3 regions of the Streptomyces sp. BJ20 genome follow, and region 2 is predicted to be linked to each of the others. Evidence: predicted binding sites of a transcription regulator. Region 2 holds the regulator's gene; each other region holds the start of a gene.
What was found. Region 2 encodes HrcA, which represses chaperone genes, less so after heat shock. Its sites were predicted from a motif close to TTNGCACTCNGNNNNNCNGAGTGCNAA; they were not measured.

Region 1 (7,662 bases), 900 kb from region 2:
GTGCGCAGGCCGAGGGGTGCTCGCCGGTCTCCACGGCGTACAAGGCCGGGCACGACGTCGTCCGCCCGCAGAAGCCGGACACGATCGCCAAGTCGCTGGCGATCGGCAACCCGGCGGACGGGCCGTACGTCCTGGACATCGCGCGTCGTACGGGCGGCGCGGTGGAGGACGTCACGGACGCGCAGGTGGTCGAGGCGATCAAGCTGCTGGCGCGGACCGAGGGGATCTTCGCGGAGACCGCGGGCGGGGTCACGGTCGGCGTGACGAAGAAGCTGATCGAGGACGGGGTGCTGGATCCGTCCCTCACCACGGTGGTGTTGAACACCGGGGACGGGCTCAAGACGCTGGACGCCGTGGCGGGGACGGGACTGACGGCGACGATTCGTCCCAGCCTGGAGTCGTTCCGTGAGGCCGGGCTTGTCTGAGACTCGTTTCGTCATCGTCCGCGGGCCGGTGGGGGTTGTTCGCGCAGTTCCCCGCGCCCCTGGGTGTTCTACCTGACCGGAGGTTCAAAGTGAGCGTTACCGTCCGCATCCCCACCATCCTGCGCACCTACACGGGGGGCAAGGCCGAGGTGCCCGCCGAGGGGGCCACCCTCGGGGAGGTCATCCAGGACCTCGAGAAGAACCACACCGGCATCGCCGCGCGGGTGCTGGACGACCAGGGCAAGCTGCGCCGGTTCGTGAACGTGTACGTCAACGACGACGACGTGCGCTTCGAGCAGGGGCTGGAGACGGCCACCCCGGAGGGCGCCGGCGTCTCGATCATCCCGGCGGTCGCCGGAGGCTGATCATTACCTTCGGTAATGACCGTTACCGAGCGTTTGGGACTTTGCCCCCTCCGTGAGAGATCCGGAGGGGGTAATTCCATGAGGTTGAGCGCGGTAGAGTTGGGGAACGCGCTCCCGATCCATAGATCGGGAACCCTGAATTCCTGCCGCAGACCCGACTGGATGTAGCCAAAGTGCGGGCTCCTTTCGCGGCTTTTGTCTCCTTTGCCCGGCCCGACTTGCCCTGAATTCTGGCGAATTCATGTCACATTCCGGACCGGTGGCGTCCAGATTTCTCGTCCGATTGACCTGTTGCAGACGGCAGTTGGACAGATACATTCAGCCGCGGTCGACGCGTTCCGGCGCACGCCCCCAACCGTTGGGGGGTGAGGTCTGACCCGGGTCCGCGAAGTGTGGATCTGTGCAAGGGCCAGTAATAGGGGAGTTAGGCATGGCTCAGGGCACCGTCAAGTGGTTCAACGCGGAGAAGGGGTACGGCTTCATCGCGGTCGACGGTGGTGCGGATGTTTTCGTCCACTACAGCGCGATCCAGATGGACGGCTACCGCACCCTTGAAGAGGGCCAGCGGGTCGAGTTCGAGATCTCGCAGGGTCAGAAGGGCCCGCAGGCCGACATGGTTCGCGTCACCGCCTGAACGCGCTACCAGCAGCACGCGACATCTTCTGCCGGCGACAGGGCCCGCACCCTCCGGGGTGCGGGCCCTTCGTCATGCCCGGACGCGCCGTGTTCGCCCGGGGCTGATCGGGGCGCGAACCCTTGGTGCATCCGGTGCGCGCGCCTACGCGCCAGCGAAGCGTCTTGCACTCTCGGGGGTCGAGTGCTAATCATTGGCGTTAGCACTCTGAAGGTGAGAGTGACAACGAAGGACCGGGTCGGTGAGGCCCGCCAGGTCACGTGGGGCAAGGAACCACACGGCCGGCGAGCCGTCCGTCGCGGGCGCGGGCGCGGTCCGAAGGAATCACCCCCAGTCCTGGAGGGACCACTTCACATGGCCAAGATCATCGCGTTCGACGAGGAGGCGCGGCGCGGCCTCGAGCGCGGCATGAACCAGCTCGCGGACGCCGTGAAGGTGACGCTCGGCCCCAAGGGCCGCAACGTCGTCCTCGAGAAGAAGTGGGGCGCCCCCACGATCACCAACGATGGTGTCTCCATCGCCAAGGAGATCGAGCTCGAGGACCCGTACGAGAAGATCGGCGCCGAGCTGGTCAAGGAAGTCGCCAAGAAGACGGACGACGTCGCCGGTGACGGTACGACCACGGCGACCGTTCTCGCCCAGGCCCTGGTCAAGGAGGGCCTGCGCAACGTCGCCGCCGGCGCCAACCCGATGGCCCTGAAGCGCGGCATCGAGAAGGCCGTCGAGGCCGTCTCCGCCGCCCTGCTGGAGCAGGCGAAGGACGTGGAGACCAAGGAGCAGATCGCCTCCACCGCCTCCATCTCCGCCGCCGACACCCAGATCGGCGAGCTCATCGCCGAGGCCATGGACAAGGTCGGCAAGGAAGGCGTCATCACCGTCGAGGAGTCCCAGACCTTCGGTCTGGAGCTGGAGCTCACCGAGGGTATGCGCTTCGACAAGGGCTACATCTCGGCGTACTTCGCCACCGACATGGAGCGTATGGAGGCCGTCCTCGACGACCCGTACATCCTGATCGCGAACTCCAAGATCTCCAACGTCAAGGACCTGCTCCCGCTCCTGGAGAAGGTCATGCAGTCGGGCAAGCCGCTGCTGATCATCGCCGAGGACGTCGAGGGCGAGGCCCTGTCGACCCTGGTCGTCAACAAGATCCGCGGCACCTTCAAGTCCGTCGCCGTCAAGGCCCCGGGCTTCGGTGACCGCCGCAAGGCCATGCTCGGCGACATCGCCATCCTCACGGGCGGCGAGGTCATCTCCGAGGAGGTCGGCCTCAAGCTGGAGAACGCGACGATCGACCTGCTGGGCAAGGCCCGCAAGGTCGTCATCACCAAGGACGAGACCACCATCGTCGACGGTGCCGGCTCGGCCGACCAGGTCCAGGGCCGCGTGAACCAGATCCGCGCCGAGATCGAGAACAGCGACTCGGACTACGACCGCGAGAAGCTGCAGGAGCGCCTGGCGAAGCTCGCCGGCGGTGTCGCGGTCATCAAGGCCGGCGCCGCCACCGAGGTGGAGCTCAAGGAGCGCAAGCACCGCATCGAGGACGCCGTGCGCAACGCCAAGGCGGCCGTCGAGGAGGGCATCGTCGCCGGTGGTGGCGTGGCCCTGCTCCAGGCCTCCCAGGTGTTCGAGAAGCTGGAGCTCGAGGGTGACGAGGCGACCGGCGCCAACGCCGTGAAGCTCGCCCTGGAGGCCCCGCTGAAGCAGATCGCCGTCAACGGTGGTCTCGAGGGCGGCGTCGTCGTGGAGAAGGTCCGCAACCTCACGGTCGGCCACGGCCTGAACGCCGCGACCGGCGAGTACGTCGACATGATCGCCGAGGGCATCATCGACCCGGCCAAGGTGACGCGCTCCGCGCTGCAGAACGCCGCGTCGATCGCCGCGCTGTTCCTCACCACCGAGGCCGTCATCGCCGACAAGCCGGAGAAGGCCGCGGCCCCGGCCGGCGGCGGCATGCCGGGCGGTGACATGGACTTCTGAGCCTGACCCGTCAGGTTCGGACCCGTCCGAGATCCGGAGGGCGGCACTCCCCGCTCAGGGGGTGCCGCCCTTCGGCGTGTCCGGGCGCCGCACAGGGTGACCGGCGTCACGGACGTGGACGGGGGAGGGCGGGAATGCTCACCTCCGCATGCGGGTTCGACGAGGAGTGCGTTATATGCACGTACACATACCGTCGAGTATCCGCGAGGAGTTCTCCTGATGACCGTCGCCGCCTCCGCGACCACCGGACGAGCCGCCGAGACCCTGGCCCGGCCGGTCGCCCTCAACGGGCTGACCGTGCCCAACCGCATCGTCATGGCGCCCATGACCCGTCAGTTCTCGCCGGGCGGCGTGCCGGGGGAGGACGTCGCGTCCTACTACGCCCGCCGGGCCGCCGCCGGGGTCGGGCTGATCGTCACCGAGGGCACGTACGTCGACCACCCGTCCGCCGGCATCAGCGACCGCGTCCCCCGGTTCCACGGGGAGGAGCAGCTGGCCGGCTGGGCGAAGGTCGCGGAGGCGGTGCACGCGGCCGGAGGTCGCATCATGCCGCAGCTGTGGCACGTCGGCATGGTGCGCGAGCAGGGGAAGCCGCCCTTCCCGGAGGCGCCGGCGGTCGGCCCGTCGGGGCTGCGCCTGGACGGCACCGAGGGCGGCAAGGAGATGACCCGGGCCGACATCGACGACGTCGTGGCGGCGTTCGCGAAGGCGGCGGCCGACGCCGAGCGCATCGGTTTCGACGGCGTGGAGCTGCACGGCGCCCACGGCTACCTCATCGACCAGTTCCTGTGGGCGGGCACCAACCGCCGTACCGACGCCTACGGAGGCGACCCGGTGGCCCGCACCCGGTTCGCCGTGGAGATCGTGCAGGCCGTGCGCTCGGCCGTGTCGCCCGGCTTCCCCGTCGTCTTCCGCTTCTCGCAGTGGAAGGCCGACCACTACGGCGCCCGGCTCGCCGAGACCCCGCAGGAGCTGGAGGCGATCCTCACCCCGCTCGCCACGGCCGGCGTCGACGCCTTCCACGCGTCCACCCGCCGCTACTGGCTCCCCGAGTTCGACGGCTCCGACCTCAACCTGGCCGGCTGGACCCGCAAGCTGACCGGCCGTCCCGCGATCACGGTGGGATCGGTCGGCCTGGACGGTGAGTTCGGGCGCGCCTTCCTCGGTGAGGGCGCCGAGCTGCGGGGCATCGACGACCTTCTCGACCGCCTGGAGCGCGACGAGTTCGACATGGTCGCGGTGGGGCGCGCGGTCCTCCAGGACCCGGAGTGGGCGGCGAAGGTGCTGGCCGGCCGCTTCGACGAGCTGACCTCGTACGACGCGTCGTCGCTGAAGTCGCTGAGCTGAGTCCGGGCCCTGTGCGGGCCCTGTGCGGGCCCTGTGCGGGCCCGGCGCGGGCCGAGGCGCGGCGTCCCCGGTCAGGGGGCGCCGCGCCTTTGTGCCGCACGGAGTTCGCGCGGCTCAGATGTTCCCCATCGGTTCGATGTCCACGTGGACCGGGTTGCCCCAGACGCGGAGGACCTCGTAGTCGGTGAACTCGTGGACGACGCGGTAGGCCGTCGCCGGGCGGGCCATGCGGAGCTGGGCCTTGACGAAGAGTTCCGCCTCGCGGCGGTCGCGGCGCGGGGTGCCGCACAGCTGCCACGCCTGGCCGTTCCACATCTCCGGCAGCCAGCGCTGCTGCGGCTGCGGGCGGTCGCCGCGCACCCCGTAGCGGGAGGGAGCAGGACCGGCGGGGCGGGCCTGCGGGGCCGGGCCGTTGAACTCGGCGCGGCGGGCGGCGCGGCGCCGGGTCTCGCAGAGCAGGCACAGGTCAGGGGCGCTCTCGTCGACCGGCCCCGTGGGGTGCTCGGCGCAGCGCGTGCTGGGCGGCGCCGTGGTCACGGTGTCCTCCAGCAGGTCCAGGGCCCGCCGCAGGTCGTCGCGCACCTCGTGCAGCCGGGCGTCCGGCGTGTCGGCGGAGAGCGCCTCGCCGTGCTCACCGAGCACACGCAGCGCCCGGCCGAGGGCGGTGAGCTGTGCGTGGTTCATGGTGGTCTCCGTGTGGGTGGGGCCGGTGCTCCCAGCGTGCACCACGAAGCGCGGCCAGGGCGCCTCGGGGGCCGGGACGGCCAGCCCCTACGGTGCCTCGTCGGACGGACGGCTGTCGAAGGGGGCGGGGGGAGAGACGAGGACCGGTGCCGGCGGGGCCGGTGCTCCCAGCGTGCACCACGAAGCGCGGCCAGGGCGCCTCGGGGGCCGGGACGGCCAGCCCTTACGGTGCCTCGTCGGACGGACGGCTGTCGAAGGGGGCGGGGGGAGAGACGAGGACCGGTGCCGGCGGGGCCGGTGCTCCCAGCGTGCACCACGAAGCGCGGCCAGGGCGCCTCGGGGGCCGGGACGGCCGGCCCTTACGGTGCCTCGTCGGACGGACGGCTGTCGAAGGGGGCGGGGGAGAGACGAGGGCCGGTGCCGGCCGGGTCGCCGAGGAGGCCCGCCCGCGGTGTCGCGCCGCAGGGTCGAGGACGCCCGCCCGCGGTGTCGCGCCGCAGGTCGAGGACGACCGGGCGCGCTCGTCGAGGACCCGCTGGGCCTCCTTGGCCAGGGACGCCGGACGGGCTGGTGCAGGAGGACAGCGGGCGGATCGGCCTCGCCGCCGGCCTGACCGTGCTCGTCCTCGGTACCCCGGCGTACGCCGACCTGCGGCGCCGGGGCGGGACCCTCACCGTCGGGGCGGGGCCGCCCCTCACCCGCCCGCGCGGGACAGCGCCGCCCGCAGATGCCCGTCGGCCTCGTCCAGGAGCCGGGCCGCCGTCGGTCCGTCCACCCCGGCCAACAGCACGAGGATCGCGTTCTTGACCTCGCCGTCCGTGGCCGCGAGGGCGCGCTCCACGGCCTCGCCGTCGGCGCCCGTCACCTGGGCGACGATCCGGCGGGAGCGGGCACGCAGCTTCTCGTTGGAGGCGCGCACGTCGACCATCAGGTTCCCGTACGTCTTGCCGAGCCGGATCATCGTGATCGTCGAGATCATGTTCAGCACGAGCTTCTGCGCCGTGCCGGCCTTGAGGCGGGTGGAGCCGGTGAGGAACTCCGGGCCCACGACCACCTCGATGCCGTGCTCGGCCGCCGCCGCCAGCGCGCTGCCCCGGTTGCACGACAGTCCCACGGTGAGCGCCCCGTGCCGCCGGGCGTACGCGACCGCGCCGACCGCGTACGGGGTGCGGCCGGAGGCGGAGACGCCGACCACCGTGTCGTCGGGGGTGAGGCCGAGCGCGGCGAGGTCGGACTCGGCCAGCTCGGGGGAGTCCTCGGCGCCCTCGACCGAAGTCACCATGGCCTCGGGACCGCCCGCGATCAGGCCGACGACCCGCGCCGGGTCCGTGTTGAAGGTGGGCGGGCACTCGGAGGCGTCCAGCACGCCCAGCCGCCCCGCCGTGCCCGCGCCCGCGTAGACCAGCCGGCCGCCGCGCGCCATCCGCTCCGCCACGGCGTCGATCGCGGCGGCGATGGCGGGCACCTGCTCGGCGACCGCGCCCGCGACCGTGGCGTCCTCGGCATTCATCAGCCGTGCGATCTCCGGCGTGGGCAGCCGGTCGACGTCCGCCAGCTCCGGCCGGTACGCCTCGGTGGTCAGGGTCTCGAGCTGGGAGCGCAGATCACGGTCGCGGGAGGTGGAGGTCATGGGCGGTGTTCTTTCGGTCGGGGCCGGCGGCTCGGAAGGGGGTACGGCGGGGGCGCGCACGCGGCCGGTGCGCCGCGGGGCCCGCTCTCAGGGGCCCTTGCGGACCGCCCGGTGCCGGTGCGCCAGCGCCTCGTACGACGCCGACAGGGCGGGCGCCGCGGCGTCGTAGGTGCGCTGGGCGACACCCACGAACAGGCAGTCCACGACGAGCAGTTGGCCCGTACGGGAGGACATTGCGGCCGGGCGCAGCTCGCTCTCGCGGGCCGTGGACGTGGTCAGGACGTGGTCGGCGTACTGCGTGACGGGGCTGTCGGGGCGGCCGGTGACCGCGACCGTCGTGGCGCCGCGCTCGAAGGCCACCCGGAGCGGCTCGATGACGTCGCCGGTGGTGCCGGAGTGGGTGATGGCGATCGCCACGTCCCCGGAGCGCAGCTGCACGGCGTTGGTCACGGCGAGGTGCGGGTCGCTGTGGGCGTGCGCCATCAGACCTATGCGCAGCAGCTTCTGGGTGAGATCCTGGGCGACCAGTCCCGACGCGCCGACGCCGTACACATCGGTGCGGCGGGCGCCCGCGAGAGCGGTCACGGCGGCGGCGAGCTG
Region 2 (7,662 bases):
CATCTGGTGGAGGAGCTGAGCCGTGCGCTCGAACGCACGCCGCCGCCCCGGACCGACGACCCGCTCGGCACCGGGCCCTTGCCGTATCCGTGGCCGGTTCTCGACGCCGCGGGAACCGGGGACGCCCAGGTGACCGACGGTGTCGAGGGCGCCGGGGCCGCGCTCGCGTACCGGCTCGTCGCCGGGGGCCGCCCGCTCGGCACGCTGGTGATCGGGCGCGGCGGCATCGGCCGCTTCCCCGACGAGATCACCGGGCTCGTGGAGGACCTGGGCCGGCGGGTCGCGCTCGCCATCGGGGCGGCCCGGCAGTACGCCCGCCAGGCCACCATCAGCGCCGTGCTCCAGCGCGGCCTGCTGCCCGGCGCGGTCGCCGAGATCCCCGGCGTGCGCAGCGCCCTCGTCCACGAACCCTGCGACAAGGGCGGCCCCAGCGGCGACTTCTACGACCTCTTCCCGGCCGGTCACGGACGCTGGTGCTTCGCCGTCGGCGACGTCCAGGGCAAGGGCCCCGAGGCGGCCGTCGTCATCGGCCTGGTCCGCCCCTGGCTACGGCTGCTCGCCCGTGAGGGCTACCGCGTCGCCGACGTCCTGGACCGGCTCAACCAGCTCCTCCTCGACGACGCCACCGAGGCCGCGGACGCCGCCGCCCGCGCGCTGGTGGCGGCCGGCGCACGCCCCACCGCCCCCGGCGACGGCCCCCAGACCCGATTCCTGTCCCTCCTCTACGGCGAGCTGGTGCCCTTCGAGGGCGGCGTCCGCTGCACCCTCGCCTCCGCCGGGCACCCCCTGCCCCTGCTCCTCGACCCCGAGGGCCGTGTCCGGGCCGTCGCCCAGCCTCAGACGCTGCTCGGGGTGGTCGAGGACGCCGGGTACACCGGCGAGACCTTCGAGATGTACTCCGGCGACACCCTGCTGTGCGTCACCGACGGGGTCACCGAGCGGCGCTCCGGGTCCCGGCAGTTCGACGACGGGGACGGGCTGGCCCGGGCGCTCGCGGGCTGCGCCGGGATGGAGGCCGGGGCGGTGGCGGACCGGATCACCCAGCTCGTGCACGAGTTCGGGGCGCGGCCCCCGGCCGACGACATGGCGCTGCTGGTGCTCCAGGCGGAGTGAGGGCCAGGCAGGGAATCGCGCGCGGTGCGGGACAATGGAGCACATGCCTTCCGCACTCCCCGACGGCGAGCCCGTCCCCGCCGACGGCGCGCTGCCCGCGTCCGCGCTCGCCGGGGCGGCCGACCGCCCCCTCGGGTTCTACCTGCACGTCCCGTACTGCGCGACCCGCTGCGGCTACTGCGACTTCAACACCTACACCGCGACCGAGCTGCGCGGCACCGGCGGAGTACTGGCCTCCCGCGACAACTACGCCGAGACCCTCGTCGACGAGATCCGGCTGGCCCGCAAGGCGCTCGGCGACGACCCCCGCCCGGTGCGCACGGTGTTCGTCGGCGGAGGCACGCCCACCCTGCTCGCGGCGGGCGACCTGGTGCGGATGCTGGGCGCGATCCGCGAGGAGTTCGGACTGGCGCCGGACGCCGAGGTCACGACGGAGGCCAACCCCGAGTCGGTCGACCCCGCCTACCTCGCCGAGCTGCGGGCCGGCGGCTTCAACCGGATCTCCTTCGGCATGCAGAGCGCCCGGCAGCACGTGCTGAAGGTCCTCGACCGCACGCACACCCCCGGCCGGCCCGAGGCATGCGTCGCCGAGGCGCGGGCGGCCGGGTTCGACCACGTCAACCTCGACCTGATCTACGGCACGCCCGGTGAGTCCGACGACGACTGGCGCGCCTCGCTGGACGCGGCGACCTGGGCGGGCCCCGACCATGTGAGCGCCTACGCGCTGATCGTCGAGGAGGGCACGCAGCTGGCCCGGCGGATCCGGCGGGGTGAGGTGCCGATGACGGACGACGACGTCCACGCCGATCGGTACCTCATCGCCGAGGAGATGCTGTCGAGGGCGGGCTTCTCCTGGTACGAGGTGTCGAACTGGGCGACCTCGGAGGCGGGGCGTTGTCTGCACAACGAGCTGTACTGGCGGGGCGCCGACTGGTGGGGGGCCGGGCCCGGGGCGCACTCGCACGTGGGCGGGGTGCGGTGGTGGAACGTGAAGCATCCGGGGGCGTATGCGTCGGCGCTGGCGGAGGGGCGGTCGCCCGGGGCGGGACGGGAGGTGCTGTCCTCGGAGGACCGGCGGGTCGAGCGGATCCTGCTGGAGCTTCGGCTCCGGGACGGGGTGCCGCTGGATCTCCTCCGGGCGGAGGGGCGGGCGGCTGCCGACCGTGCGCTGTCGGACGGCTTGCTCCGTCCCGAGCCCTTCGCCGAGGGCCGAGCGGCCCTCACCCTGCGGGGACGCTTGTTGGCTGACGCCGTGGTCCGTGACCTGGTCGACTGACCACAGGTTTTTCGCCCCCGCCGCCCTTTCCCGTCCCGACCCTGGGGGCTGCGCCCCCAGGCCCCCCCTTGTCGGCCCTGGCGGGCCTCGTCCTCAAACGCCGGAAGGGCTGAAATCAGCCCTTCCGGCGTTTGGGGAGCGGGGTCCGGGGCGGGAAGGGCGGCGGGGGCGAGGAAACCGGTGTCACGACGGGGCCGTCACGAAGTCGATCAGTTCTTCCACCCGCCCCAGCAGCTGAGGCTCAAGATCCTTGTAGGAGCGGACGGAGTCCAGGATCCGTCGCCACGCCTCACCGGTGTGGGCGACCCGCCACCCCAGCGCCTCGCACACCCCCGTCTTCCAGTCCACCCCCCGCGGCACCCGGGGCCACGCCTCGATCCCCACCGACGCCGGCTTCACGGCCTCCCAGATGTCGATGTACGGATGTCCGACCACCAGCGCGTGCTCGCTCGTCACGCCCTGCGCGATCCGCCACTCCTTCGTGCCGGGCACCAGATGGTCCACCAGCACCCCCAGCCGCGCGTCGGCCCCGGGCGCGAAGGACTCGACGATCGACGGGAGGTCGTCCACGCCCTCCAGGTACTCCACGACCACCCCCTCGATCCGCAGGTCGTCGCCCCACACCTTCTCGACCAGCTCGGCGTCGTGCCGGCCCTCGACGTAGATGCGCCCCGCGCGGGCGACGCGCGCCCGCGCGCCGGGGACGGCGACCGAGCCGGACGCCGTGCGGGTGGGGCGGGCCGGGCCGGAGGAGGGGCGGACCAGCGTGACCACGCGGCCCTCCAGCAGGAACCCGCGCGGCTCCAGCGGGAACACCCGGTGCTTGCCGAAGCGGTCCTCCAGGGTCACCGTGCCGGCCTCGCAGCGGATCACGGCGCCGCAGAACCCGGTGCCGGGCTCCTCCACCACGAGGCCCGGCTCGGCCGGCACCTCGGGGACGGACTGCGGCTTCTTCCACGGAGGGGTCAGATCGGCGGAGTACTGGCGCATTCTGCCGACGATACGAGGAACACCCGAACGGCGATCACTCCGACACGCCGAACCGCGCCGCCAGCGCGTCCCGTTGGGCCCGCACGAACGCCGCGTCGACCACCGCGCCGTGACCGGGGACGTACACCGCGTCCTCGCCGCCCAGCCGCAGCAGCCGGTCCAGCGCGGCCGGCCAGCGGGACGGCTCGGCGTCCGGGCCCGCCTGCGGCTCGTCCGACTCCTCGACCAGGTCGCCGCAGAACACCACCCCCGGGTCGCCGGGCACCAGCACCGCCAGGTCGTACGCGGTGTGACCGGGACCCACGTCCGCCAGCAGCGCCTGGCGGCCGCCGCCCAGGTCCAGCGTCCACTCGCCGGACACCGCGTGCCGGGGCGGGACCAGCGCCGCCACCGCCTCGTCGGCCGCCGCCGGGTCGAGACCCCAGCGCACCGCGTCCGCCCGCAGCTCCTCCCGCCCCCGCCCGGCGAGCGCCACGTCCAGGCCGACCGCGCCGTACACCTCCGCGTCCGCGAACGCCGGCGCCCCGAGCACGTGGTCGAAGTGGGGATGGGTGAGCGCGAGATGCGTCACACGGCGGCCGGTCAGCTCCCGCGCCTCGGTCCGCAACCGCGCGCCCTCGGCGAGGGACGAGCCCGCGTCGACGGCCAGAACGCCTTCCGCGCCCAGCACGAGCCCCGCGGTGCAGTCCCACCCCGGAAGCCGGCGCCGCCCGACCCCCGGCGCCAGTTGCTCCCATCCCGACTCTTCCCAAGTCACGGTCATGACCGGGACGCTAGCGGGGACGACGTCACCCGGCACAGCCGCGCGGACCGGCCTTGCCGACGTCGTACCCCCCGGCCGTACACTGGGCCGGGGAAGTCTGGCACTCGCGTGCGAAGAGTGCCAGGGTCGTTACCGGGCGGAAGCCAGCTGGAGGTGTGCGCGATGCTCAGTGAACGCAGGCTCCAGGTGTTGCGCGCGATCGTCCAGGACTACGTCGGCACCGAGGAGCCCGTCGGTTCGAAGGCCCTCACCGAGCGGCACAGCCTCGGCGTCTCCCCGGCCACCGTGCGCAACGACATGGCGGCCCTGGAGGAGGAGGGCTTCATCGCCCAGCCGCACACCAGTGCCGGGCGCATCCCCACCGACAAGGGCTACCGGCTGTTCGTCGACAAGCTGGCCGGCGTCAAGCCGATGAGTCCGCCCGAGCGGCGGGCCATCCAGAACTTCCTCGAGGGCGCCGTCGACCTCGACGACGTCGTGGCCCGCACGGTGCGGCTGCTCGCGCAGCTCACCCGGCAGGTCGCCGTGGTGCAGTACCCCTCGCTGACCCGTTCGACGGTGCGGCACGTGGAGCTGCTGGCCCTCGCCCCGGCGCGGCTGATGCTGGTGCTGATCACCGACACCGGCCGGGTCGAGCAGCGCATGGTCGACTGCCCCGCGCCGTTCGGCGAGGCGTCCCTGGCGGACCTGCGGGCGCGGCTCAACAGCCGGGTCGCGGGCCGCCGGTTCAGCGATGTGCCGAGTCTGGTGGAGGACCTCCCGGAGGCCTTCGAGGCCGACGACCGCGGTACGGTCTCCACGGTGCTCTCCACTCTCCTGGAGACGCTCGTCGAGGAGAACGAGGAGCGGCTGATGATCGGCGGTACCGCCAACCTCACCCGCTTCGGCCACGACTTCCCCCTCACGATCCGGCCCGTCCTGGAGGCGCTGGAGGAGCAAGTCGTGCTCCTCAAGCTGCTCGGCGAGGCGCAGGATCCGGGTGTGACCGTACGGATCGGTCACGAGAACGCCCACGAAGGACTCAACTCCACGTCCGTCGTGTCGGTCGGCTACGGTTCGGGCGGCGAGGCTGTCGCCAAGCTCGGCGTGGTCGGACCGACCCGCATGGACTACCCCGGAACGATGGGAGCGGTACGCGCAGTGGCACGGTACGTCGGACAGATCCTGGCGGAGTCATAGGTGGCCACGGACTACTACGCCGTACTCGGCGTACGCCGCGACGCGTCGCAGGAAGAGATCAAGAAGGCCTTCCGGCGGCTCGCCCGCGAGCTGCATCCGGACGTCAATCCGGATCCGAAGACCCAGGAGCGGTTCAAGGAGATCAACGCCGCCTACGAGGTGCTGTCGGACCCGCAGAAGAAGCAGGTCTACGACCTCGGCGGCGATCCGCTCTCGCAGGCCGGCGGCGCCGGCGGCGCGGGCGGCTTCGGCGCCGGGGGCTTCGGCAACTTCTCCGACATCATGGACGCGTTCTTCGGCACGGCGTCGCAGCGCGGACCGCGCTCGCGGACCCGCCGCGGCCAGGACGCGATGATCCGGATCGAGGTGGAGCTGGACGAGGCCGCCTTCGGCACGACCAAGGACATCCAGGTCGACACGGCCGTCGTCTGCACCACGTGCAGCGGCGAGGGCGCCGCGCCGGGCACCACCGCGCAGACCTGCGACATGTGCCGCGGCCGCGGTGAGGTCTCGCAGGTCACCCGGTCCTTCCTGGGCCAGGTCATGACCTCGCGCCCCTGCCCGCAGTGCCAGGGCTTCGGCACGGTCGTGCCCACGCCCTGCCCGGAGTGCGCGGGCGACGGCCGGGTCCGCTCCCGCCGCACGCTCACGGTCAAGATCCCGGCCGGTGTCGACAACGGCACCCGCATCCAGCTGGCGGGCGAGGGCGAGGTCGGCCCGGGCGGCGGCCCCGCCGGTGACCTGTACGTGGAGATCCACGAGCTGCCGCACTCGCAGTTCCAGCGGCGCGGCGACGACCTGCACTGCACGGTCACGCTGCCGATGACCGCGGCGTCGCTCGGCACCAAGGTGCCGCTGGAGACACTGGACGGCCTGGAGGAGGTCGACATCCGGCCCGGCACCCAGTCCGGCCAGTCGATCCCGCTGCACGGCCGGGGCGTCACCCACCTGCGCGGCGGCGGCCGGGGCGACCTCATCGTGCACGTCGAGGTGCAGACCCCGACCAAGCTGGACCCGGAGCAGGAGCGCCTGCTCCGCGAGCTGGCCAAGCTGCGCGGCGAGGAACGGCCCACGGGGCAGTTCCAGCCCGGGCAGCAGGGGTTGTTCTCGCGGTTGAAGGACGCGTTCAACGGGCGCTGAGCGGTGTACGCCGGGGGCGCGGTCGGGTCTTGCTGCCGGGGGTCCGGGGGTCGTCCCCCGGGTGGGCACGGTCGGCCCGGGCGGCAGGGGTTGTTCTCGCGGTTGAAGGACGCGTTCAACGGGCGCCGATCCGTTCCCCGCGTGGGGGCCGCCGACCTCGTCGGCGGCCCGGCGAAAAGTGGCTTATGCCAAGGGGAAGGGCCAATTCGGAGTTGGTCGGGGGACGTGACAACATGCGGTCATGTCCTCCGTACTGACCGATCTCTTCCCGCACCCGATCGTGCAGGCGCCCATGGCGGGCGGCGTATCGGTGCCGCAGCTCGCCGCCGCTGTGTCCGACGCGGGCGGGCTCGGTTTCCTGGCCGCCGGGTACAAGACCGCGGACGGGATGTACCAGGAGATCAAGCAACTGCGGGGACTCACCTCCCGCCCCTTCGGCGTCAACCTCTTCCTGCCCCAGCCCGAGACCCCCGGCGCGAGCACCGGCTCCGCCGGAGCGGCTGACACCGCGCCCTCCAACGCCGCCGTCGACGTCTACGCCCACCAGCTGGCCGGCGAGGCCTCCTGGTACGAGACCGAGCTGGGCGACCCCGAGAGCGGCCGCGACGACGGCTACGACGCCAAGCTCGCCGTGCTGCTCGACAACCCCGTGCCGGTCGTGTCGTTCCACTTCGGCGTGCCGGCCCGCGAGGTGATCGACTCGCTGCACCGCGTCGGCACCCTCACCTTCGTCACCGCGACGACCGCCGAGGAGGCGCGCGCCGTGGAACGGGCCGGCGCGGACGTGGTGATCGCCCAGGGCGTCGAGGCCGGCGGCCACCAGGGCACCCACCGGGACGTCCCCGAGACGGACGGCAGCGGCATCGGACTGCTGTCCCTCGTCGCCCAGGTCCGTGAGTCCGTGGGCATCCCGGTCGTCGCCGCCGGCGGCATCATGCGCGGCGGCCAGATCGCCGCCGTGTGCGCGGCCGGCGCGAGCGCGGCGCAGCTGGGCACCGCCTTCGTCGCCGCCCACGAGTCCGGCGCGCACGCCCTGCACAAGCAGGCCCTCACGAACCCCCTCTTCGCCCGCACCGAGCTGACCCGCGCGTTCACCGGCCGCCCGGCGCGCGCCCTGGTCAACCGCTTCCTGCGCGAGCACGGGCCGTACGCGCCCGCCGCCTACCCGGAGGTCCACCACCTCACAGCGCCCCTGCGCAAG
Region 3 (7,662 bases), 5.4 Mb from region 2:
TCGCCCGCGCCGACGCGGTCGCCTCCGGGCCTCCGGGCCCGTACGTCCTCCAGGCGGCCATCGCCGCCTGCCACGCACACGCGTACCGCTACGAGGAGACGGACTGGCACCGCATCGCCGCCCTCTACGGCCTGCTCGCCGCCCGCACACCGTCCCCGGTGGTCGAACTCAACCGCGCGGTCGCCGTCTCCATGGCGAGGGGCCCGGAGGCGGCACTGCCACTGGTGGACGCGCTGTCCACGGAACCGGCCCTGCGCGACTACCACCTGCTTCCCTCCGTCCGGGGCGACCTCCTGTCCCGCCTCGGCCGGACGAAGGAGGCCCGGGAGGAGTTCACCCGGGCGGCGGACCTGGCGGGCAACACCCGGGAACGGGAGATGCTGCGGAGGAGGGCGGAGGGGATGGAGGGCTGACGCCCGACTCCGTGAGGGGGCGGCGGCACGGCGCTCGTGCCGTCGGGTGGGTGCGGTGCCGCCGGGGGACCGCGGGGCGAAGGGCACGGCGTGCGCGGGGCCCAAGTCGGCGCGCACGGGCGCTCGCGCTGTCCGGCGGGTGGGCGCGGTTCGCGGGACCGGGTGGTGACGGCCGGTTGCGCGGGATTCGTGCCGGTGCGGGGTGTTCCGGTGGCTGGTCGGCGCGCGGAGGCGCTGGGCAGCGCCTGGTGGCGCTCGCGCTGTCCGGCGGGTGGGCGCGGTGCCGCGGGACCGGGTGGTGACGGTCGGGCGCGTGGGATTTGCCTCGTCGGGGCGCTCAGGGGCCGGAGCGCGGTCAGGCGGCCATGCCCGTCGCGTGCCGCGCCGCGCCGCGTCGTGCGGCTGAGGCACTGGGGGACGACTGTCCGCGCTGTCGTGGCGAGGGCGGCGGCACGGCGCTCGTGACGTCGTGTGGAGTCAAGGCCCGGCCGCCGGACGGTGGCGGGGCGCCATGCCCGGTCTGCGGCATGGCGTGAGCGTCGGCCGGTGCGCGGGTCCCGGGTCGCCGGAGACGTGGGCAGGCCGAGTGCTCGGGGTTCTCGTCTCAGGGCGCGCACCGCGCGCGTTCAGCGCACCGGGTGCCCCAGCAGCATCGTCGGGGCCCCCGCGACCCGGGTGAGGAAGACCGTGACCGATGCCGTGCCGTGCGGTTTCGGGAGGGCCTTGCGGCGGAGTTCCTCCGGTTCGACCGCCGAGCCTCGCTTCTTGACCGTCAGGACGCCCACCTCCCGCTCCCGCAGCAGGGCCTTCAGCTTCTTGACGTTGAAGGGGAGCACGTCGGTGATCTCGTACGCCGTGGCGAACGGCGTCTCGCGCAGCGCGTCGGACGTCACGTAGGCGATGGTCGGGTCGATCAGGCCGCCGTCGAGGGGCTCGGCGACCTCGGCGACCAGATGGGAGCGGATGACGGCGCCGTCGGGCTCGTACAGGTAGCGGCCGACGGGGCGGACCTCGGGGTCGGGGAGGCCGCGGGAGACCAGGGTGCGCGGGCCCGGGAGCAGGGTCGCGCGGACCGTGCCCGGGGCGGTGCCGAACCACAGGACCGCCTCCTTCACGTCCCCGCCGTCGGAGATCCACTCCGCCTCGGCCTCGGCCGGGACCGCCTCGTGCGGGATGCCGGGCGCGATCTTCAGCGCGGCGGCCCGAGGCGCCTTAAGCGCCGCCCGCACCGCCCACGACAGGGGAGGCGAGTACGCCTCCGGGTCGAAGATCCGGCCGCGCTTCGACGAGCGCCGGGCCGGGTCCACGAACACGGCGTCGTAGCCGGACGTGTCGACCTCCGTCACATCCGCCTCGCTCACCTCGATCAGGCCGGCGAGACCGAGCGCCTCGGCGTTGGCGCGGGCGGCCGCGGCCGTCTGCGGGTCCCGGTCGACGGCCAGGACACGGATGCCGGCGCGGGCCAGCGCGATCGCGTCGCCGCCGATCCCGCAGCACAGGTCGGCGACCGACCGTACGCCCGCCGCCCGCAGCCGTTCCGCCCGGTACGCGGCGACACCGCGCCGGGTCGACTGCTCCACCCCGTTCGGCGTGAAGAACATCCGCGCCGCGTCCTCCGCCCCGAACTTCGCCACCGCCCGCTGCCGCAGCCGCGCCTGGCCGAGGGCCGCCGAGACCAGCTCGGCGGGGTGGTCCCGGCGCAGCCGGGTCGCGACGGCGAGTTCGTGCGCCGGGTCGGTGTCGCGTACCTCGTCGAGGAGGGCGCGGCCTTCGGGGGTGAGGAGCGGGGCGAGGTCGTTCACCGGGTCATTGTGGGCCAGTCGGTGGACCGTGCGCTCCCGGCCGCGGTGTCGGGCGGGACACGGGCCGGGCGGCTGCGAGGATCCGGCTCCATGCGAGTAGTAGGACAAAACGATAAGAAGCGGATGCGACGGCTGGGGGCGCGGACCGGTCTCGCCGCCCTCGCGCTCGCCGCTCTCGCCTCGGGCTGCGGCAAGGACAGCGACACGGTCGAACCGGCCGGCGGCCAGCCCCTCCAGGCGCCCCCGGCCCGCGCCCTCGACTCCTACGCCGAGAAGCTGCGCGCCGCGCAGGCCGCCCGCGCCGCCGCGGCGAAACGCTGGGGCCTGAAGAAGGTCCCCCTGGCGGCCCCGCCGCCCCCGGCGAAGAAGCCGCGCATCACCACCCGCGACGGCTTCGAGGTCGACGGCCACGAACGGCTGGACCTCCCGCCGGTCTTCACCACCGTCCCGGTGGAGGAGAAGGTCGTCTTCCTCACCATCGACGACGGCGCCGAGAAGGACCCCGAGTTCCTGCGGATGATGACCGAGCTGAAGGTGCCGTACAGCGCCTTCCTCAGCGACTACCTCGTCGAGGAGGACTACGGCTACTTCAAGGACATGCAGAAACGGGGCGTGGCCCTGCACAACCACACACTCCGCCACCCGTACCTGCCGGCCCTCTCGCACGCCCGGCAGAAGCGCGAGATCTGCGGCATGCAGGACGTCATCGAGAAGCGCTACGGGACCCGCCCGGCCCTCTTCCGCCCGCCCTACGGGAACTACGACAAGGCGACCCTGCGCGCCGCGAAGAGCTGCGGCATCACCCACGTCCCGCTGTGGAACGAGGAGGTCTTCGCCGACCGCTGGGAGTACCGCGAGTGGGACCGGAAGATCCACCCGGGCGACATCGTGCTGTCCCACTTCCGGGGCCGCGAGGACTGGGACGGCACCATGCGCGACATGATCCGCCGCTTCCTCGACAAGGTCACGGCCGAGGGATACGCCGTGGCCAGGCTGGAGGACTACCTGTGAGGCGGCGGCGCGGGACGATCCCGGGGCTCCTCCCGGCGGCCCTCGCCCTGCTGCTCGCCGCGACCTTCGGATGTGCCGCCCCGTCCGGCGCGGGAAACCTCTCCTCCCGCGCCGGCGGCCCGGCCACCGCCGTCGCCCCGGCGCCGCTCCCGCCGGTCGTCGACCACGTCCCCACCGACGACCCGGTCGTCTTCCTCACCTACGACGACGGCGCCGAACGCGACCCCCGCTTCATCGACCTCGTGCGCGAGCGCAGGCTGCCGGTCAGCATGTTCCTCACCGACAGCGTGATCGGCCCCGGCTACGGCCACTTCGCCCGCCTCCGCGCGGTCGGCGCCAACCTCCAGAACCACACCCTCGACCACCCGGCCCTGCCCGGCCTGCCCCTCGCCGCCCAGCGCGCCCAGATCTGCGGCCAGCAGCGCAAACTCGCCGCCCGCTTCGGGATCCGCCCCCGTCTCTTCCGGCCGCCCTACGGCCGGCACGACACCGCCACCCTGCGCGCCGCCGCGGAGTGCGGCATCGCCGCGGTGGTCCTGTGGCGCGTGACCCTGGAACCCGACGGCCACCTCACCTACACCCACGGCCCCCGCCACCTGCGCCCCGGCGACATCGTCTCCGTACCGTCGGGCGAGGCCCCGCCCCTGTCCTTGGCGGAACGCACGACGAGGCTCCTGGCGGAACTGGACGAGCGGGGTCTGAGGGTGGGCAGGCTGGAAGACCACGTAGGCCGGCAGTAGAGCCCGGTCCCTCCCAGCCGGGGCGAGGCCACTCCCCGCCCTGGCCCTCCTCGCCCTCCCGCTACCGGCCAGTCCGGGGCCGCTACCGGCCAGTCCGGGGCCGCTACCGGCCGGTCCGGGGCCGCTACCGGCCGGTCCGGGGCCGCTACCGGCCGGTCCGGGGCCGTTCCCGCCCGTCCGGCGTCTCTCCTGGCCTGTCCGGGGCCGTTCCCGCCCGTCCGGCGTCTCTCCTGGCCTGTCCGGGGCCGTTATCAGCCGGTCCGGCTCCACTCTCAGCCCGTCCGGGGCCGTTCCCTGCCTGCCCGGGGCCCGTTTCCGGCCCGTCCGGGGCCGCTCCCTGCCTGCCCGGGGCAGTTCCCGGCCCGTCCGGCGCAGTTCCCAGCCAGTCCGGGGCGTTCCCAGCCTGCCCGGGGCCGTTCCAGGCCCGTCCGGCGCCGCTCACTGCCCGTCCGGCGCCGCTCACTGCCCGTCCGAGGCCGTTCCCGGCCTGTCCGGGCCGTTTCCAGCCTGCCTGGGGTCACTTCCAGCCCGTCCGGCGCTTGAGGACGAGGCCCGAAGGGTCGACAGGGGGTCCGGGGGCGCAGCACCGGGAGACGGCCACACCAACACCGGCACCACACAACCGCGCGCCGAAAAACACCCCCACCCCCCGACGCGCCGCACGGCAATTGGCACTCCGCTTGACCGAGTGCTAATCGCGGTCATAGTCTCGGGTCTGGCACTCCCCCCTGGAGAGTGCCAACAACGCGACGGGCAGGTCCGGCACCCGCGACGACGGATCGACCTGGTCGCCACCTCAGACAGTTAACCCCGTGAGATCTCCGAAGGGGGAGGTCGGATCGTGACGACCGCCAGCTCCAAGGTTGCCATCAAGCCGCTCGAGGACCGCATCGTGGTCCAGCCGCTCGACGCCGAGCAGACCACGGCTTCGGGCCTGGTCATTCCGGACACGGCGAAGGAGAAGCCCCAGGAGGGCGTCGTCCTGGCCATCGGTCCGGGCCGCTTCGAGGACGGCAAGCGCGTCGAGCTCGACGTGAAGGTCGGCGACGTCGTTCTGTACAGCAAGTACGGCGGCACCGAGGTCAAGTACAACGGCGAGGAGTACCTCGTCCTCTCGGCCCGCGACGTCCTCGCGATCGTCGAGAAGTAGTCGAGAAGTAGAGGGGACCCCGGGGCCCGCCCCGGAGAACCCGACCTCGTAGCAAGTACTTCTGCTCGAACACTGCGCCCCTGGCCCCAGCATCCGACAAGGAGCCGGGCGGCCCAGGGGCGCAGTGATTTCACCTAGATTTCCGAGAGGGCTCCCGCTGCCATGGCGAAGATCCTGAAGTTCGACGAGGACGCCCGTCGCGCCCTCGAGCGCGGCGTCAACAAGCTTGCCGACACGGTCAAGGTGACGATCGGCCCCAAGGGCCGCAACGTCGTCATCGACAAGAAGTTCGGCGCCCCCACCATCACCAACGACGGTGTCACGATCGCCCGCGAGGTGGAGATCGAGGACCCCTACGAGAACCTCGGCGCGCAGCTGGTGAAGGAGGTGGCGACCAAGACCAACGACATCGCGGGTGACGGCACCACCACCGCCACCGTGCTGGCCCAGGCGCTGGTCCGCGAGGGCCTGAAGAACGTCGCCGCCGGCGCCTCCCCGGCCGCCCTGAAGAAGGGCATCGACGCCGCCGTCGCCGCCGTGTCCGAGGACCTCCTCGCGACCGCCCGCCCGATCGACGAGAAGTCCGACATCGCCGCCGTCGCCGCGCTGTCCGCCCAGGACCAGCAGGTCGGCGAGCTCATCGCCGAGGCGATGGACAAGGTCGGCAAGGACGGTGTCATCACCGTCGAGGAGTCCAACACCTTCGGTCTGGAGCTGGACTTCACCGAGGGCATGGCCTTCGACAAGGGCTACCTGTCGCCGTACTTCGTGACGGACCAGGAGCGTATGGAGGCCGTCCTCGACGAGCCGCAGATCCTGATCACGCAGGGCAAGATCTCCGCCATCGCGGACCTCCTGCCGCTGCTGGAGAAGATGATCCAGGCCAACGCCTCCAAGCCGCTGCTGATCATCGCCGAGGACGTCGAGGGCGAGGCCCTGTCGACCCTGGTGGTCAACAAGATCCGCGGCACCTTCAACGCCGTCGCCGTCAAGGCGCCCGGCTTCGGCGACCGCCGCAAGGCGATGCTGCAGGACATGGCCGTCCTCACCGGCGCCACGGTCGTCTCCGAGGAGGTCGGCCTCAAGCTCGACCAGGTCGGCCTGGACGTGCTCGGCTCCGCCCGCCGCGTGACCGTCACCAAGGACGACACCACCATCGTCGACGGCGCCGGCAAGAAGGAGGACGTGCAGGGCCGCGTCGGCCAGATCAAGGCCGAGATCGAGGCCACGGACTCCGACTGGGACCGCGAGAAGCTCCAGGAGCGCCTCGCGAAGCTGGCCGGCGGCGTGTGCGTGATCAAGGTCGGCGCCGCCACCGAGGTGGAGCTGAAGGAGAAGAAGCACCGTCTGGAGGACGCCATCTCCGCGACCCGCGCCGCGGTCGAGGAGGGCATCGTCTCCGGTGGTGGCTCCGCGCTGGTCCACGCCGTCAAGGTCCTCGAGGGCAACCTCGGCAAGACCGGCGACGAGGCCACCGGTGTCTCCGTGGTCCGCAAGGCCGCCGTCGAGCCGCTGCGCTGGATCGCCGAGAACGCCGGCCTCGAGGGCTACGTCATCGTCTCCAAGGTCGCCGAGCTGGAGAAGGGCAGCGGTTACAACGCCGCCTCCGGCGAGTACGGCGACCTGATCAAGGCCGGCGTCATCGACCCGGTCAAGGTCACCCGCTCCGCTCTGGAGAACGCCGCCTCCATCGCCTCCCTCCTGCTGACGACCGAGACCCTGGTCGTCGAGAAGAAGGAAGAGGAAGAGCCGGCCGCCGCCGGTGGTCACGGCCACGGCCACGCCCACTGACGACGCTCAGTTCGCCCTGACGGCCAGGGGGCCACTCTGACGGCCGCGAGGCCGCCGGACACCGTGTGAGGGCCCGGCTTCCCGTCCACCCGACGGGGAGCCGGGCCCTCGCCGCGTCCGCGTGCGGGCCTTCGCTGTGCCGGCCGTCGGTACGGCGCCCGTCATGCGAGCAGCGGGCACACCGTGTTGTCGTCCGTGACCTCGTACACGTCGATCCGCAGCAGCTCGCGGACGTGCGCCGGAACCCGCTCGGCGGCCTTGACGGACGAGGACGGCACGACGAGTGCGTACCGTATGCGGGCGTCCTGGCTCGTCATGCGGCGCAGCAGCTGTCCGTAGGCGATGTCCGCGTCTATGCCCTTCTCCTTGGTGCGGCCCTTGGCCTCGCAGATCAGCCGCTCCTCGCCGCGCACCGCTTCCAGGTCGGTCCAGCGGTCCGTGGGCTCGACCGGTGTCCACCCCTCGCCGAGCAGCCAGGCGCGGAAGGCGTCGGTGACCCGGTCCTCGTCGCTCTCCCGGGCCAGCATCTTCCGCAGCGTCGTCAGGTCGGCCTCCTCGCTGCGCCGCAGCCGCCCGCGCCCGTCCGCGTCGAGGTCGGCCGGCCGGACCACGACCAGCCGCAGCCCGTGGGCGGGGATCTCGGTGTCGCGGCGGGCGTCGTACAGGGCCCGCTGCTCGCCCCGGTGGACGCCGCTCACGGTGAGCCGGTCCGGCTTGTCGAAGTGGGGCATCGGCTGGTCGTGCTGGAGCTCCCG

Region 1: a site for HrcA is predicted at 1,588-1,614, ahead of groL (chaperonin GroEL). Genes of this name have one in related genera too.
Region 3: a site for HrcA is predicted at 4,635-4,661, ahead of groES (co-chaperone GroES). Genes of this name have one in related genera too.

The regions. Positions count from the first base shown of each region.
Region 1 is NZ_CP094918.1:6,990,793-6,998,454, reverse strand. It holds gene thrC (threonine synthase) at 1-425, shown strand, start outside; gene MTR79_RS31440 (MoaD/ThiS family protein) at 515-790, shown strand; gene MTR79_RS31435 (cold-shock protein) at 1,221-1,424, shown strand; gene groL (chaperonin GroEL) at 1,779-3,401, shown strand; gene MTR79_RS31425 (NADH:flavin oxidoreductase) at 3,621-4,748, shown strand; gene MTR79_RS31420 (hypothetical protein) at 4,863-5,432, opposite strand; gene murQ (N-acetylmuramic acid 6-phosphate etherase) at 6,127-7,062, opposite strand; gene MTR79_RS31410 (MurR/RpiR family transcriptional regulator) at 7,150-7,662, opposite strand, start outside.
Region 2 is NZ_CP094918.1:6,091,154-6,098,815, reverse strand. It holds gene MTR79_RS27555 (ATP-binding SpoIIE family protein phosphatase) at 1-1,113, shown strand, start outside; gene hemW (radical SAM family heme chaperone HemW) at 1,157-2,389, shown strand; gene MTR79_RS27545 (DUF3097 domain-containing protein) at 2,573-3,379, opposite strand; gene MTR79_RS27540 (MBL fold metallo-hydrolase) at 3,414-4,142, opposite strand; gene hrcA (heat-inducible transcriptional repressor HrcA) at 4,305-5,321, shown strand; gene dnaJ (molecular chaperone DnaJ) at 5,322-6,461, shown strand; gene MTR79_RS27525 (nitronate monooxygenase) at 6,703-7,662, shown strand, end outside.
Region 3 is NZ_CP094918.1:720,735-728,396, forward strand. It holds gene MTR79_RS03515 (sigma-70 family RNA polymerase sigma factor) at 1-413, shown strand, start outside; gene MTR79_RS03520 (methyltransferase domain-containing protein) at 1,040-2,215, opposite strand; gene MTR79_RS03525 (polysaccharide deacetylase family protein) at 2,339-3,226, shown strand; gene MTR79_RS03530 (polysaccharide deacetylase family protein) at 3,223-3,966, shown strand; gene groES (co-chaperone GroES) at 4,808-5,116, shown strand; gene groL (chaperonin GroEL) at 5,279-6,907, shown strand; gene MTR79_RS03545 (hypothetical protein) at 7,069-7,662, opposite strand, start outside.